DNA from 2 places in the Pseudoalteromonas sp. BZB3 genome. Region 1 is predicted to be linked to the other one. Evidence: riboswitches for the same ligand, from Rfam matches in the RefSeq annotation. Region 1 holds a riboswitch; the other holds the start of a gene.
What was found. A riboswitch is a leader RNA that binds a small molecule or an ion and turns the genes downstream of it on or off. The one in region 1 is predicted to bind cobalamin.
Positions count from the first base shown of each region.

Region 2: it holds a riboswitch for cobalamin, as region 1 does, so the genes downstream of both, ABMY35_RS03525 (TonB-dependent receptor) here and ABMY35_RS06530 (ABC transporter ATP-binding protein) in region 1, are expected to answer to the same signal.

Region 1 is NZ_JBECOS010000008.1:179,581-186,205, reverse strand. Features, by position in the region: gene ABMY35_RS06555 (cobyric acid synthase) at 1-199, opposite strand, end outside; gene cobU (bifunctional adenosylcobinamide kinase/adenosylcobinamide-phosphate guanylyltransferase) at 209-742, opposite strand; gene ABMY35_RS06545 (adenosylcobinamide-GDP ribazoletransferase) at 762-1,535, opposite strand; gene cobT (nicotinate-nucleotide--dimethylbenzimidazole phosphoribosyltransferase) at 1,537-2,598, opposite strand; gene ABMY35_RS06535 (iron ABC transporter permease) at 2,602-3,591, opposite strand; gene ABMY35_RS06530 (ABC transporter ATP-binding protein) at 3,588-4,403, opposite strand; cobalamin riboswitch at 4,489-4,633, opposite strand; gene ABMY35_RS06525 (histidine phosphatase family protein) at 4,623-5,225, opposite strand; gene nqrM ((Na+)-NQR maturation NqrM) at 5,293-5,505, opposite strand; gene ABMY35_RS06515 (FAD:protein FMN transferase) at 5,628-6,625, opposite strand, start outside.
Region 2 is NZ_JBECOS010000003.1:29,510-36,134, forward strand. Features, by position in the region: gene spoT (bifunctional GTP diphosphokinase/guanosine-3',5'-bis pyrophosphate 3'-pyrophosphohydrolase) at 1-540, shown strand, start outside; gene ABMY35_RS03520 (RidA family protein) at 548-940, shown strand; gene ABMY35_RS03525 (TonB-dependent receptor) at 1,010-2,863, opposite strand; cobalamin riboswitch at 2,900-3,068, opposite strand; gene ABMY35_RS03530 (DUF3450 family protein) at 3,348-4,139, shown strand; gene ABMY35_RS03535 (MotA/TolQ/ExbB proton channel family protein) at 4,136-5,425, shown strand; gene ABMY35_RS03540 (MotA/TolQ/ExbB proton channel family protein) at 5,427-5,834, shown strand; gene ABMY35_RS03545 (biopolymer transporter ExbD) at 5,822-6,229, shown strand; gene ABMY35_RS03550 (hypothetical protein) at 6,231-6,625, shown strand, end outside.

The DNA of each region.
Region 1 (6,625 bases):
GTTTCGCAGCAATAGCTTGTAGCGCTTGGGCACGGCCAATTTCGCCGCCACATGGCGTCACTGCACTATTGAGTGCCATATTCTGAGGTTTAAACGGCGCAACATTAATCCCTTCCCTAGCAAGCAAGCGGCATAAACCCGCAACCAAGGTACTTTTACCCGCATCAGATGTGGTGCCCTGTACCATTAATGTTTTCATCTTCGTCACTTATTTAATCCTTAACGGGCAACCAGCCATAATAAAGTCAACACGCTGCGCAACTTTGGCGATATCTTGATTTAACCAGCCAGACTGGTCGACAAACACGCGGCTTAACTCGCCGAGTGGCACTATGCCATGACCTACTTCATTGCTTATAAGTAAAACAGATGCTCGTGTATGCTGTAATGCCTCGAGCAAACGCTGCTTTTGCACTTGCAGTTCAGGCTCTGACTTTTCACATAGCCCATGCGTTAACCATAAGGTTAAACAGTCGATTAATACGCAAGTGTCGCCACCAAATTTTTGTAATGTGTCGGCTAGGTGCCATGACTCTTCAATCACTTGCCAGCGCTTATCTCGCGTTGCCCGATGATGTAATACGCGCTCAGCCATCTCGGCATCTTTAATTTCTGCCGTGGCGATGTATACGAGTTTACTCACCGTGCCTGAAGTATATAAATCCAACGCCGTTTGTTCAGCGAAACTGCTTTTGCCAGAGCGCGCGCCACCTAGAATGAGATGAATATTATTTTGAGTCATAGCTAATATCTCGCATCCGCTACACCCAGATCGCCACTAAAGTTAAATAAATCATGATTTCACAGTATTGTTGCGCGGCGCCTAAGCAATCTCCTGTATACCCACCTAGCTGTTGCTTAAACCAGCTTATACACAGCTGGCGAGTTAAAAATAAAACAGCAACTAAAATAATCACACTCATTAAAGACAACGGTGTAAAAAGCCACAGCACAAATAGCACGCACAGTGAGGTTAATGCGAGGAAATCTTTTGCATGAGAAGAGAGCGACATGGCGACTGGCTTTACTTTTGATTGCGCATCTTCTTGCACATATGCAAGCTTACCAATGATACTCGTCGCCATTGCACGGCTCAGAGTATGACCTAATACCAGTGCACAAAGCACTTGTGTAAAGCCATCGCTAAGTAGGCTCAGTAGTTGAAACTTTAATAACAGTAATAAAATAAGTGCACTGGCACCATATGTACCTAGCCGGCTGTCTTTCATAATCGACAGCTTTTGCGAGACAGTCCAACCGCCACCAAAACCATCCCAGACGTCGGCAAAACCATCTTCATGAAATGCGCCAGTAATTAAAATACCCAGAGCGAGGGTGAGGAGCACACAAACGCTTGGCGGTAAAATCAAAGACGCAACACCAAAGATAACAGCCAAGGCAAAACCCAACAACAAACCAACTAAGGCAAAATAACCACTGGCTTCACTGAGTGCATTGTCTTCAATCTCTTGTTTAAAATGTACAGGCACGCGAGTTAAAAAGCTCACTGCTAATAAAAAGTGTTGTTTATTCATATCAAACAACTTTCGTGACATTCGCGTCATCAAAGCTATTCATGTCGTTGTAAAACGCCAGAGCACTTTGTAGCAAGGGTAAGCTCAATGCAGCCCCAGTCCCTTCACCCAATCTAAGACCAAGCTCTAAAAGAGGCTTAGCATTAATTGAATTTAACATTTGCAGGTGTGCTTGCTCAGAAGAGCAATGGGCAAATACCATATAGCTTTGACTATTTGGCTCAATACGAATAGCCAGTAATGCCGCTGCCGTTGCAATAAAGCCATCAACAACAATAACCTGCTGTAACTCAGCAACAGCCAACATGGCGCCGACCATTTGACAGATCTCAAACCCACCCAAACAACGTAAGATTGCATGCGGGTCATTCAGTTTATCTCGGTGTAAGTCAAGCGCGCTATTAATCAGCTCAACTTTTTTATCTACCACTTCGTTTGATACCCCCGTGCCAAGCCCAACCGTGTATTCAGCAGAGAGTCCACTCAGCGCACTAAAAATAGCCGATGCTGCACTGGTATTGCCAATGCCCATCTCACCAAATGCAAAAGTATTACAGCCTTGCTGATATTGTTTATGAACAAGCTTCTTAGCAAACTCAAAACCTTGCGCTTCTTGAGCTTGGGTTAGCGCTTCACACTCATCAAATGAACGCGTAACTGACCCCAAACGTTGTGACGTAACACCTAAGGTCTGGTCGGGTTCACCTAGAATACCGCAATCGACTATCTCGAGTTGCCACCCTAATTGTTTGCTGAAAACATTAATTGCAGCGCCTCCTGACGCGAAATTCGCTACCATTTGGCCTGTTACTTCACTAGGTGCTATAGATACACCTTTTGCAGCAATACCGTGATCACCTGCAAACACTGTTAGTGTGGGTTTGCTGATTTGTGGTCGAAATGCTGAAAGCTGCTCAGGTTCTATACCCTGAGAGAAAATAGTCACCAGCTGTTTAGCCAATGTTTCTAGCTCACCTAACGCACCCAAAGGCTTGGTTTTCAGGTTTATTTTCTTTTCGATAAGTTCGCGAGAACGCGTATCAAGTGCTTTAACTGAGAACATACGCTAAGGCCTTTTTTGTTTGAGAGTCAGTAAAGTTAAAAAGAACACACTGCCTATTGCAGCAGTGATAACACCAATGGGAAGCTCTTGATTATCAAGAATAGTACGGGCAAATAGATCTACCCATATCATCATTAAGCCACCACTTAAAGCGGTACACAGCAGACCAATGGAAGTTGCCTGTGAAATGAAAAAACGTACCAAATGCGGGATCATTAACCCGACAAAGCCAATGCCACCACACATAGCAACCAATACCGCGGTCAGCAATGAGCTCAATAGCAACATGACTAAACGTAATTTAGCCACCTGAATACCTAATGTTGCAGCACTTTCATCACCCAGTAATAGTGCGTTTAAACCACGCCTAAACAACAGCATACAAGCCATACATAGTAATACAATTGAACAGGGCAACCACAACCATTGCCAATCAGCGCGACTAAAGCTGCCTAAGTTCCAAAACATAATGGCACTCACAGCTTGTGGATCACTCCAATACAACAGCAAGCTGGTAAATGCGCTAAATAAGAAAGATAAGGCAACACCGGCGAGTAACATCGCTTCTACCTGTCTAGACCTTTGTCCATAGGCAATCAGCAACAATAGGGTCATTGCCAGCGCACTACCTAAAAACGCCGCCCCTGACATCGCCCAACCAGCTGTGATACCTGTAAATGTGATGAGTAACACGACGCCAAATGATGCGCCTGATGAAATACCAAAGAGGTAAGGATCTGCCAAAGGGTTACGGGTCACTGTTTGCAAAATAATGCCCGCCAATGCCAAGCCACTGCCAGCAACAAATGCCAAAATCACTCTGGGAATACGTAGTTCCATAACAATTTTTTGCTCAAAGGCATTGGCATCATAAGCTAATAATGTTTGCCAAACATCACTCGCATTAATATCAATCGCGCCATGCTTAACGGCAACTAAAGCACTAAAAAAGCAGCTTATCAGCAAAATTAACAGCGAAATAAGCGGCTTCATAGTTGATATCCAAAGTGGTAGCGGATATGAGGAATATGGGCTTTGTCTCTATACGGGCAAGGTACTTGCGAGACCTCAGCACAGACATCAAATACATCACTGAGTAATTGCGCATCTAGCACATCGCTTGGCGCTCCACTTTTATATAACTCACCCTGTTGTAGTACCAGCAAGCTATCACTCATAGCTGCCGCAAGATTTAAATCATGGAAAGAAGCGATCACTGTGATCCCCATTGCTTTGGCAAGCTCCATAATTTGTATTTGGTATTTCACATCCAAGTGACTGGTTGGCTCATCCATAATCAATAGCCTAGGCTTTTGTGCCATGGCTTTCGCGATCAATGCCCTTTGTTTTTCACCACCAGAAAGGTGAGCAAATGCCTCGTTGATTTTGTGTACCAGACCAACCTGTTCAATAGACTTTGCAATTAGTTCATGATCGGCTTTATTTAACGGTGAAAATAAACTTTTATGAGGTGTTACACCCATTGCAACCACATCATAAAGCGATAGATTAAAATGCTCAGGCATTTCTTGCAGAACCACTGCAACTTGCTGGGCATATTCGTTATGCGAGAAGCTTGAAATCGTTTTGTTAAAAAGGGTTATTTGTCCACTAGAAGAGATAAAAAAACGGTAAATGCAACGAAGCAGCGATGACTTACCAGCCCCATTAGGACCCAATAAACCAATAAACTGCCCTTCAGTTACATCGAAAGAGATGTTTTGTAATATTTGATGATTATCTAGCACCAAATTTAAGTTTGAAACTTGCAGAGCAAATTCAGAGTGCTGACAAGCTGATTGCATTCGTACCCTTACTAACGTTTGGGCAGACACGAACGCACAGTCCTAACCGAATTACAGTTAAAATTGTGTGCTCTTGAGTACGCCCGCTCAAGAGGATTTTTCTGACCTTGGTATCTGACTTCGTGCATTTAAATGCACTTCACAGTTGCGGGGACAGTTAAGCAGTTTCAGCTTATTCCCAAGATTAATCAGAAAAACCGTATTATGAAGTCTAGATGGCTAAAACACAACTTTAGGCCACGCCTTATGTGCTTCATCAAAGTAAACTTCTATCTTTACCAATGTAGCATAGCCAACTTCTAAACTATTGATAGAGGACAGAGAATCTAATGGTAAGTTAAGGACTTCAGCTAAAATTTGTTTGATCACACCGGCATGGGTCACCACTAGGTTATGTGTTGTATGTCGGGTGGATAGTTCTGCCTCCCACCATTGTCTGACACGAGACCTAAACGCGTAAAGGGACTCTCCATTTAGCGGCGTATGTTGCCAAGGTGCCTGCCAAAATTCACCTACACTCGGGCTCTGTGTGTTCTCCCAAAGCCATTCATAAGTTCGACCATCCCAATCCCCAAAATCCATTTCTTGAAGTTGCTTTGCTATCGCCAGTGGTAAGCTTGCTTGCATAGATTGCTTTTTCGCAAAGCTCAGACAACGCTGCATTGGGGAAGAAATACAGGCATCAAATTGAACTGTTTTTGGTAAAGCAGACTCCATTGCTGCTAACCCTAATTCAGACACGGCAACGTCAGTTTTAGAACCAGTGAGAATGCCAGTAGTAACAGGTTTACCGTGCCTTAGGAAATACCATGTCTTCGTCATTTTAGCCTCAGATCAAAAATGCGAGCCTTAGCTCGCATTTAATTAAAGATGATTTGCTTAGTTTATCTTAAAGAATCTGGTTCTCTTTCCAAGCTTGTTCTTTCGCCATACGCTTTTTACGACGGTCACATGGATCATCGCAATCACATGACTTTTCAATACCAACCGCGCCTAAACCGCCACAGCTGCTTGCCATAGATTTCTTTTGCACGATTACACCGACAGCCATAGCTGCAACAATTAAAATAAGTAACCCAAAAGTTAGGAAAAATAGTGACATGCACAGGCCCCTTAAAACAGTTTAACGGCTCAGTATATCTGAACCAAATGACGGCATTCAAACAGCCGTTATTATAACGCGCTTAGTGTACTATTTCGACTAATTAATCAAAATTGCCTTATTTACAAATAAGGCGCAAAAGCCGGGCTTGAATAGGTCACTAGCCCTTCCTTACTTTTACTAATTAAATATACAGCTAAATTGTGCTCTTCTGCGTAAGCTTTTGCTCGCTCTGTACCCATGACAGTAAGTGCTGTTGCTAAGCCATCAGCAGTCATTGCTGATGGGTGTAAGACGGTCACTGATACTAAATCGTGCTTAACTGGTTTACCTGTGCCTGGATCAATCAAGTGCGTATAGGTCTCACCATCCATTTCGTAGAAAATACGGTAATCACCTGAAGTCGCCATGCCGTTATTGCCTGGTTCAATAACTTTATGCACTTGCCTCTGCCCTGCTGGCGCATCTGGCTGTTCAATCGCAATACGCCAAGGTTGTGACTGAGCTTTAGTGCCGGCAATTCTAAGCTCACCACCAATTTCAACCATGTAATTTATCATCCCTTTGGCTTCTAAAAGCTCAGCAACTTTATCAATACCAAAACCTTTAGCTGTCGCTGAAAAAGATAACTCTAAACCGTCAATAGTTTTCGCTAACCCTTCGTCTGTTAACACCAACTTATCAACACCAATGCGAGCCTTCATTTCATCCAGTTGAGACTGTGAAGGTGTTTTTGTTGGGCGTTTATCTGGGCCAAAACCCCATAAATCTATGAGAGGGCCCATGGTGACATCTAGTGTTGTTGTTGAAACGCCTAAACGAACTGACTCTTTCACAACTGACTTAAAGTCATCACTGATAGGCATAAAAGTATTTGCTGCCAACGTATTGAACTGATTAATCTCTGAGTTTTTCACCCAAGGTGACATAGACTGATTCACCGCAATTAAAGTGTTATCAACTTCTGTTTTTAATGTCTCAGCAGTTAAATTTTCATTAATTGGAAAAGCTTTGACCGTGTAAGTGGTCCCCATTGTTTTACCCTGAATAACAATAGGTTCAATCTCTTGTTTGTCGTCAAAACACCCTGTCAAAACAACCGTGGTCAGTAATACAAAAA
Region 2 (6,625 bases), on a different contig from region 1:
GGCTGTGGCAACATCATGAGTGTACTGATTGCTAAGCGCTTATTGCAAAATGATGACCTTGACGAAGATGATGGCAGTATTGAACACTTAGCTAAAAAGGCAAAAGCAGCGATCATTGGTACTGAAGGCATGCTAGTTAACTACATGAAATGCTGTCGTCCAGTGCCAGGTGATGCCATCACTGCTTATGTGAGCCAAGGTAAGGGCCTAAACGTTCACCGCCAAGAGTGTAAAAACATTAAAGGTTGGGAAAGCGAGCGTTCGAAATATTTCGTCGTAAAATGGGATGACAACCCAGAAAAAGAATATATTGCAGGTCTTAGAGTTGAAATCATCAACCACCAAGGTACGCTTGCAAAATTAACCAGTGTAGTGGCAAGTACCAACGCAAATATCGTCGAAATTGCCACTGACGAAAAAGAAAGTAACTTATATATCATTGATTTAGGTATCACGGTTAAAGACCGTGTTCACGTCGCGGATGTGATGCGTAAGATCAGGGTGATGCCTGACGTTCAACGTGTATACCGTAAAAAGTAGGATTATTATGAACAAAGCAATTATTTCAACAGACAATGCACCTGCAGCGATCGGCACATACAGTCAGGCGGTTAAAGTAGGCACTGCTGTATACTTGTCTGGCCAGATCCCATTAGTGCCTGAAACGATGGAAGTGATCTCTGAAGACTTTGCAGAGCAAACGCAACAGGTGTTTAAAAACCTAACTGCAGTGTGTGAAGCAGCAGGCGGTCGCTTACAAGATATGGTTAAGGTAAATATCTTCCTGACTGATTTAAGCAACTTCGCAACAGTCAATGAGATCATGAGCCAACACTTCTCAACGCCATACCCTGCACGTGCAGCTATCGGTGTAAGAGAATTACCGAAAGGTGTGCAAATTGAAATTGACGGCATCATGGAATTGCCTTCAACAAACTAATTGATGAAAGTTGTAATCAAAAAAGCCAGTCATTGACTGGCTTTTTTATTTTTTAAGTACCGTTAGAGGTTAAAACTGAACAGTTGCACCTACGTATAACTGACGCCCTAAAGGCACATAACCTAGTAATTCTCCACTTTTCGCAAAACCTGAGCCCGCCGTGAAGTAAGACTTATCAGTTAAGTTCTCAACTCGAGCATTGAGCTCCAATGCATCAAATAACGCATAATTAGCTGCTAAATTAAATACAGTATAAGATGGTAAAGTTGTGTTGTAGAAAGAAATTGATGGTCTATCCGAACGATATTGCATACTCGCATTAACGTTTAACTTTTCCCATGACTTTGAAATTGTGTAGTTAAATGACTTACTTGGACGACGAGGAAGATCTGTGCCTTTCGTATCGTCTTTAGCATCTAAGAAGGTTAAGTTTACGTTGTGATCGAAACCATATGTCGAAGTAGTTAAGCTCAGCTCAGCACCTTTCATGGTTGCACTGTCAACATTGTAAGGAATATATTTGCCAGTATCAGCATCATATTGATTAGAAATTAGGTTATCAATTTGATTGCTAAAAATTGCAAATTCATAACGAACAGAATCCGTTGTGACACTCAGACCTAGCTCATTGTTGGTTGCTTCTTCTGGTTTAATATTTAGGTTTGGTAGATACCAAGGGCTGTCTTTCACAAAAGCATTAGTTAAAGAAGGCGCTCTAAATGCAGTACCGTGGTTGAAATGCACGCTCACATACTTGTTCGCTTTGATACCAAAAGCACTGCTATAGGTGTTTGCTCGACCATGAAAATCGTAGTCATCAGAACGCGTAACTAAGCTTGCTAAAAACTTGCCATCATCATAAAAACCACCGACAAAAACAGCTTGGTTATCACGAGACGTTTCAGAGAAAGAAGCACTAGAGCCGCTTAAATCTTCATCTAACAGATTCGCACCGGCTGTTAATTGCACCTCATCGTTAAGAGCATATAAAGTGCGATACTCTAATTCTGTTCGTTCTGTACTGTAAACATCCTCAGTAGCGGTGCCCGTTTGTGTATTTTCTTCTTGCGAAAGACTGAGTGCAGCAGTGTGGGTAAATTCTGCTGTTTTCTTTTCCCAGCCTAACTTACTCGTAAAGTTTTCGAAGTTATACGCATCGTTGCCCCAAGCATTATCATAATCAGCTTGACCGCTGCTGAACTGACCAATGACGTTAAATACACCAAACTGATCAGCATCGTAGTTTAAATTAACGCCTAAGTTGCGGTTTAGGTAGCCATCCTGATCATGATCTTTTCCGATTGCAGCTTCTGGATCTTTGGCAATTACGTCATAACCATCAGTGCGCTCAAAACCGAAGTTAACGCTCACATCTAAGTTATCACGACTAAATTTAGTCGTACCTTGTAGATTAAAATAGTTATGCGCACCCGTTGTCACGTTTACTTGATGCTGTTGAGCCTCACGCGTAATAATGTTGATCACACCAGCAATGGCATCAGAGCCATAAATTGCAGCGCGAGCGCCTTTAACTACTTCAATACGCTCAATACTATTTACAGGAATGTTAGTAAAAGACACATCGCCAGAGTTCGCATCGCTAATACGCACACCATCAACTAATACAAGTGTATGTTTGGTGGCTGCACCACGAACAAAAACACTCACTTTTTGCCCGTAGCCACCATTACGAACAATATCGACACCTGACAATGTATTTAATAGAGACGGAAGATCTCTGACATTTGATTGCTCAATTTGAGCTCTATCAATAACACTCACTGTCGCAAGTGCGCTATCAATAGATTGAGAGAATTTATTCGCGGTAACCGTGATACGTTCGATAGGTTGAGCCTGCTCAGCAGACACAGAAAAAGACAGTGCAGCAGCAACGGCAGCACCAAGCAAAGATTTTTTAAGCATAATAATTCCAAACTTGCGCCCACCGCACAAGTAACAAAAAGTAAATTAGCTCAAGGCCGGTCTCCGGACTTTGTATTAATCATGAAAGATTAAGACATCACCGTTGCGGGGGCAGTGTTGGACTACATACTTTCCCGTGTATATTCACCAACTTCCCGATTATCTCGATTTCATTCAATTAGGTATCTTGGTGTCACTCACCACAAATCAAGCACCTTGAAAAGAGGCGCTATTGTGCACAAATATTATAAAAAAGGCAATGGACGTCTAGAAATCTAAAATAGCTTTTATATCCTAAAAGCTTAAAAATAAGCAACACACCAAAAACGCAAGTCTAAGTTTAACATCATGAAAATTAATAATAAGTTCTTTAAAAATCTTTGTTCGGTGAACATGCAAAAAACTAATGACGCTAACTGTTGATTATTTGAACTATTTCTGCAATTGTTGTTTGTATCTAAGAAGAGTACAGGGAAAACAATAATTGAAGAAAACAGTTCTCTTAATGACAGCGCTGTCTAGTGGTGTATTTGCCAACCAAACCGATTATGAGTTAATGCAACAATGGCTAGACTTAGAGAGCCAAAAAGGCAAACTAGAATTGAGCTGGCAAACAAATCAGCAATCATTACAAAATCAAATAAAGTTGCTAAAAGAAGAAAAAGCAGCGTTGCGTGCATTAATCAATAAAGCCAAAGACGCGCGAAGCGAAGTGGACGAAAAGCGATTTGAGCTCACTCAGCAACAGCAACAGCTTGAAGAAAATCAGCGATTGGTTAAAGCCGAGCTAAAAAACCTAATGCAATTTATTAACAGAGTCTCCCCTCTATTACCCCCTCCTATTCAAGCTCAATGGGAAGATGCTTTAACGACCATTAATAGCACACCTTACTCGAACAGCGAGCAACTTGAAAAACTGTTAATTATGTTTAAATCAGCGAATGAATTTAATCAAAGAGTTGCGCTTAATAATACCAATATGACTCTTCCTACAGCTGGTGGTGAAACACAAATGCTCGTAAGTCAGATCTATTTGGGTTTATCACAGGCTTGGTACGTTAGCCAAGATGGGAAACACTTTGGTATAGGTCGGGTAGAACAACATGGCTGGCAGTGGCACCACACGGAGCAAGCTCAGCAATTATTAGGCCTCTCTTCGCAAGAAGACCTTTTGCAATCTCTTACACAAATCAAATCTATGCTCAACAAACCCACAACTGCAGCCTTTGTGAATGCCCCTCTTGCAATAGCACCCATTGAAAAGGACTTATTATGAACACTCGGCTCACAATATTACTTCTCTTGTTGATCACTGGCTTTTCTTCTAAAGCCGCCCCTAATCCTGTCAGTAAAGAGCTCATTAACAGAATCACTGAATCTCAAAAGTCACTGCAAGCACTTGAGTCTAAGATTAACGAAGAAACCTTAAAGTATCAGGTCCAGCTAGATAAAGAACTTGCTGCGGTCAAAGCATTACGAGAACAAGCTACAACTATTCAACGAACTGCCGATGAGCAGTTGATGAGCATTGAGCAGCTCTCAGACCGGATCAATAAGTGGCGAGAACAAGATAATTACCAAAAACTGTTATTACAAACTTATTTGGAACAAGAAAACATTACTTTTGAGCATACTGGAACGGGCGATATCGCAATCAAACCTGAGATATTTCAGCAACTAAGAAATGAACTAATTGACGATCTTGCACCAAGCTGGCAACAAACCGATGTGATCAGCACAAACGGTGAGGTCAAATCCTTTAATGTCCTCAATGTTGGCCCTATACAGCTGGCATATAATTCCCAATTGCAGTCTGGTGGGTTGCTTGAAAACCCGGTGAATCAAACTCTCCCCAACCTTGTTAAAGGGATTAGCCAAAATGCTCAAGCAGCGCAATTGCAGCAACTCAATCAAACGGGCATAGGTAGTGTGACTTTTGACCCAACACTCGGTAATGCCACAAAATTACAAAATAACCAGCAAGGAATAGTTTCTCACATAAAAAAAGGCGGTGTATGGGCATTACCTATTTTATTCTTTGGCTTATTGGCACTTATCGCAGCGCTACTTAAAAGCATTCAACTCATGCGCTTACCTCGTATTAGCAAAGATTTTATTGAGCAACTCAACGCCAAAAAAACGTTATTAGAAGTGCAAATCCCATTTGATGGCGCAGAGAAAAAGCTAGTTCAAATCGCGCTCGATACACCAGTCTCAGAGCAAAGAGACGATCTAATCGTGTCTTACTTAATGCAGCATCAACATAAGGTGGAAAACTATTTAGGCGTTGTTACTACAACAGCAGCTATTGCTCCGCTTTTAGGTTTACTTGGTACCGTATCTGGCATGATAAATACCTTTATGATGATGAATACCTTTGGAACTGGAGATGCGGCAACCGTCTCGGGAGGAATATCGGAAGCTTTAGTTACAACAGAGCTGGGACTGATTGTTGCTATTCCATCACTCATTATAAGTGCGCTGTTAAATCGTAAGGCTAAAAGCTATAACGCCAAGCTTGAAGCCAATGCAATTCAGCTTAGTAAATTTGCGATGCACTAACATGACAGATATCAGCATATTCCTAAAACTACTCAACAACACCATAGTATGGACATTGATTGGCGTTGCTTTTTTTAGTTACGGTAAGCTTTTATCGTTACTGGCTTTCACAGCCTGTAATGCACAATGGGCTACACGTTGTAATTACTGGTTAAGCGCTCTAAAGACACTGCTTGCGGCCTTACCTTTATTGGGACTATTGGGCACAATCAGTGGATTGCTAAGCACCTTTAATTTCATGTCTGTCAACAACGGACTAGATATGCAAGAGATGATCAGTGGCGGGATTGCCACTGCAATGTTCACAACACAGCTAGGCTTAGTATTTGTTGTACCTGGCCTTTTGCTCCATACCGCTTTGAGAAGCAAAGTTTCTAACTGGCAGGTAAATACGCCATGCGCTCACTAATAAAACAAAAAATCTCCGAATCTAAAAGCCAAGAGATCGACTTAGCACCGCTACTTGACGTGGTCTTTATACTACTTATCTTCTTCATTGTGACCACTGTATTTGTAAAAGAAACAGGGGTAGAGGTTGATAAACCCAACGCCGTATCCAGTCAGCAGTTGCAAAAGTCAGTATTTTTAATTGCGATAACGGATACAGGTCAAGTCATGTATGCAGGCACTAATATTGGCGTTGCCGGTGTAAGGGCAACATTGATGCAAGCAAGCCGTTCGCAAACTCGTCCACTGATCATTCAAGCAGACAAAAGCGTTTCCACTGAGTTATTGGTAAAAGTCATTGATCAAGCTAAGCTCGCCGGTTTGAGCAATATTAGCCTAGCAACACAGGCGCAATAATATGGCTCCTCTGACTCATAATTCATTGAAATATGGAACGCTCGCTCTCATTCCCTGGCTGCTAAGTGCAATGATTGTTGCAGGTCTAGTTTTCAGCTTACATTTACTAAAACAGCAACCTGAGGCACCAAAAGCTGACCTCATTACCAGAAAAATAGACGTGGCTTTACCAATCCCTCCACCGCCGCCACCACCGCCAGTGAAAACTACTTCGAGCAGTAGTGAGCCGTCTCAAACCGCGCTTAACCTAGCCAGCTTAGGTGACGGACCTAGTATAAATTATGCTGATAAACCGACAATGACACTCCCAAAAGTCGAGTCACTTGAGTTACCCAACTTCACGATTGATGCAAAGATGATTCAAGAACGATTAGCCCTTGATATGCCTTTATTGGC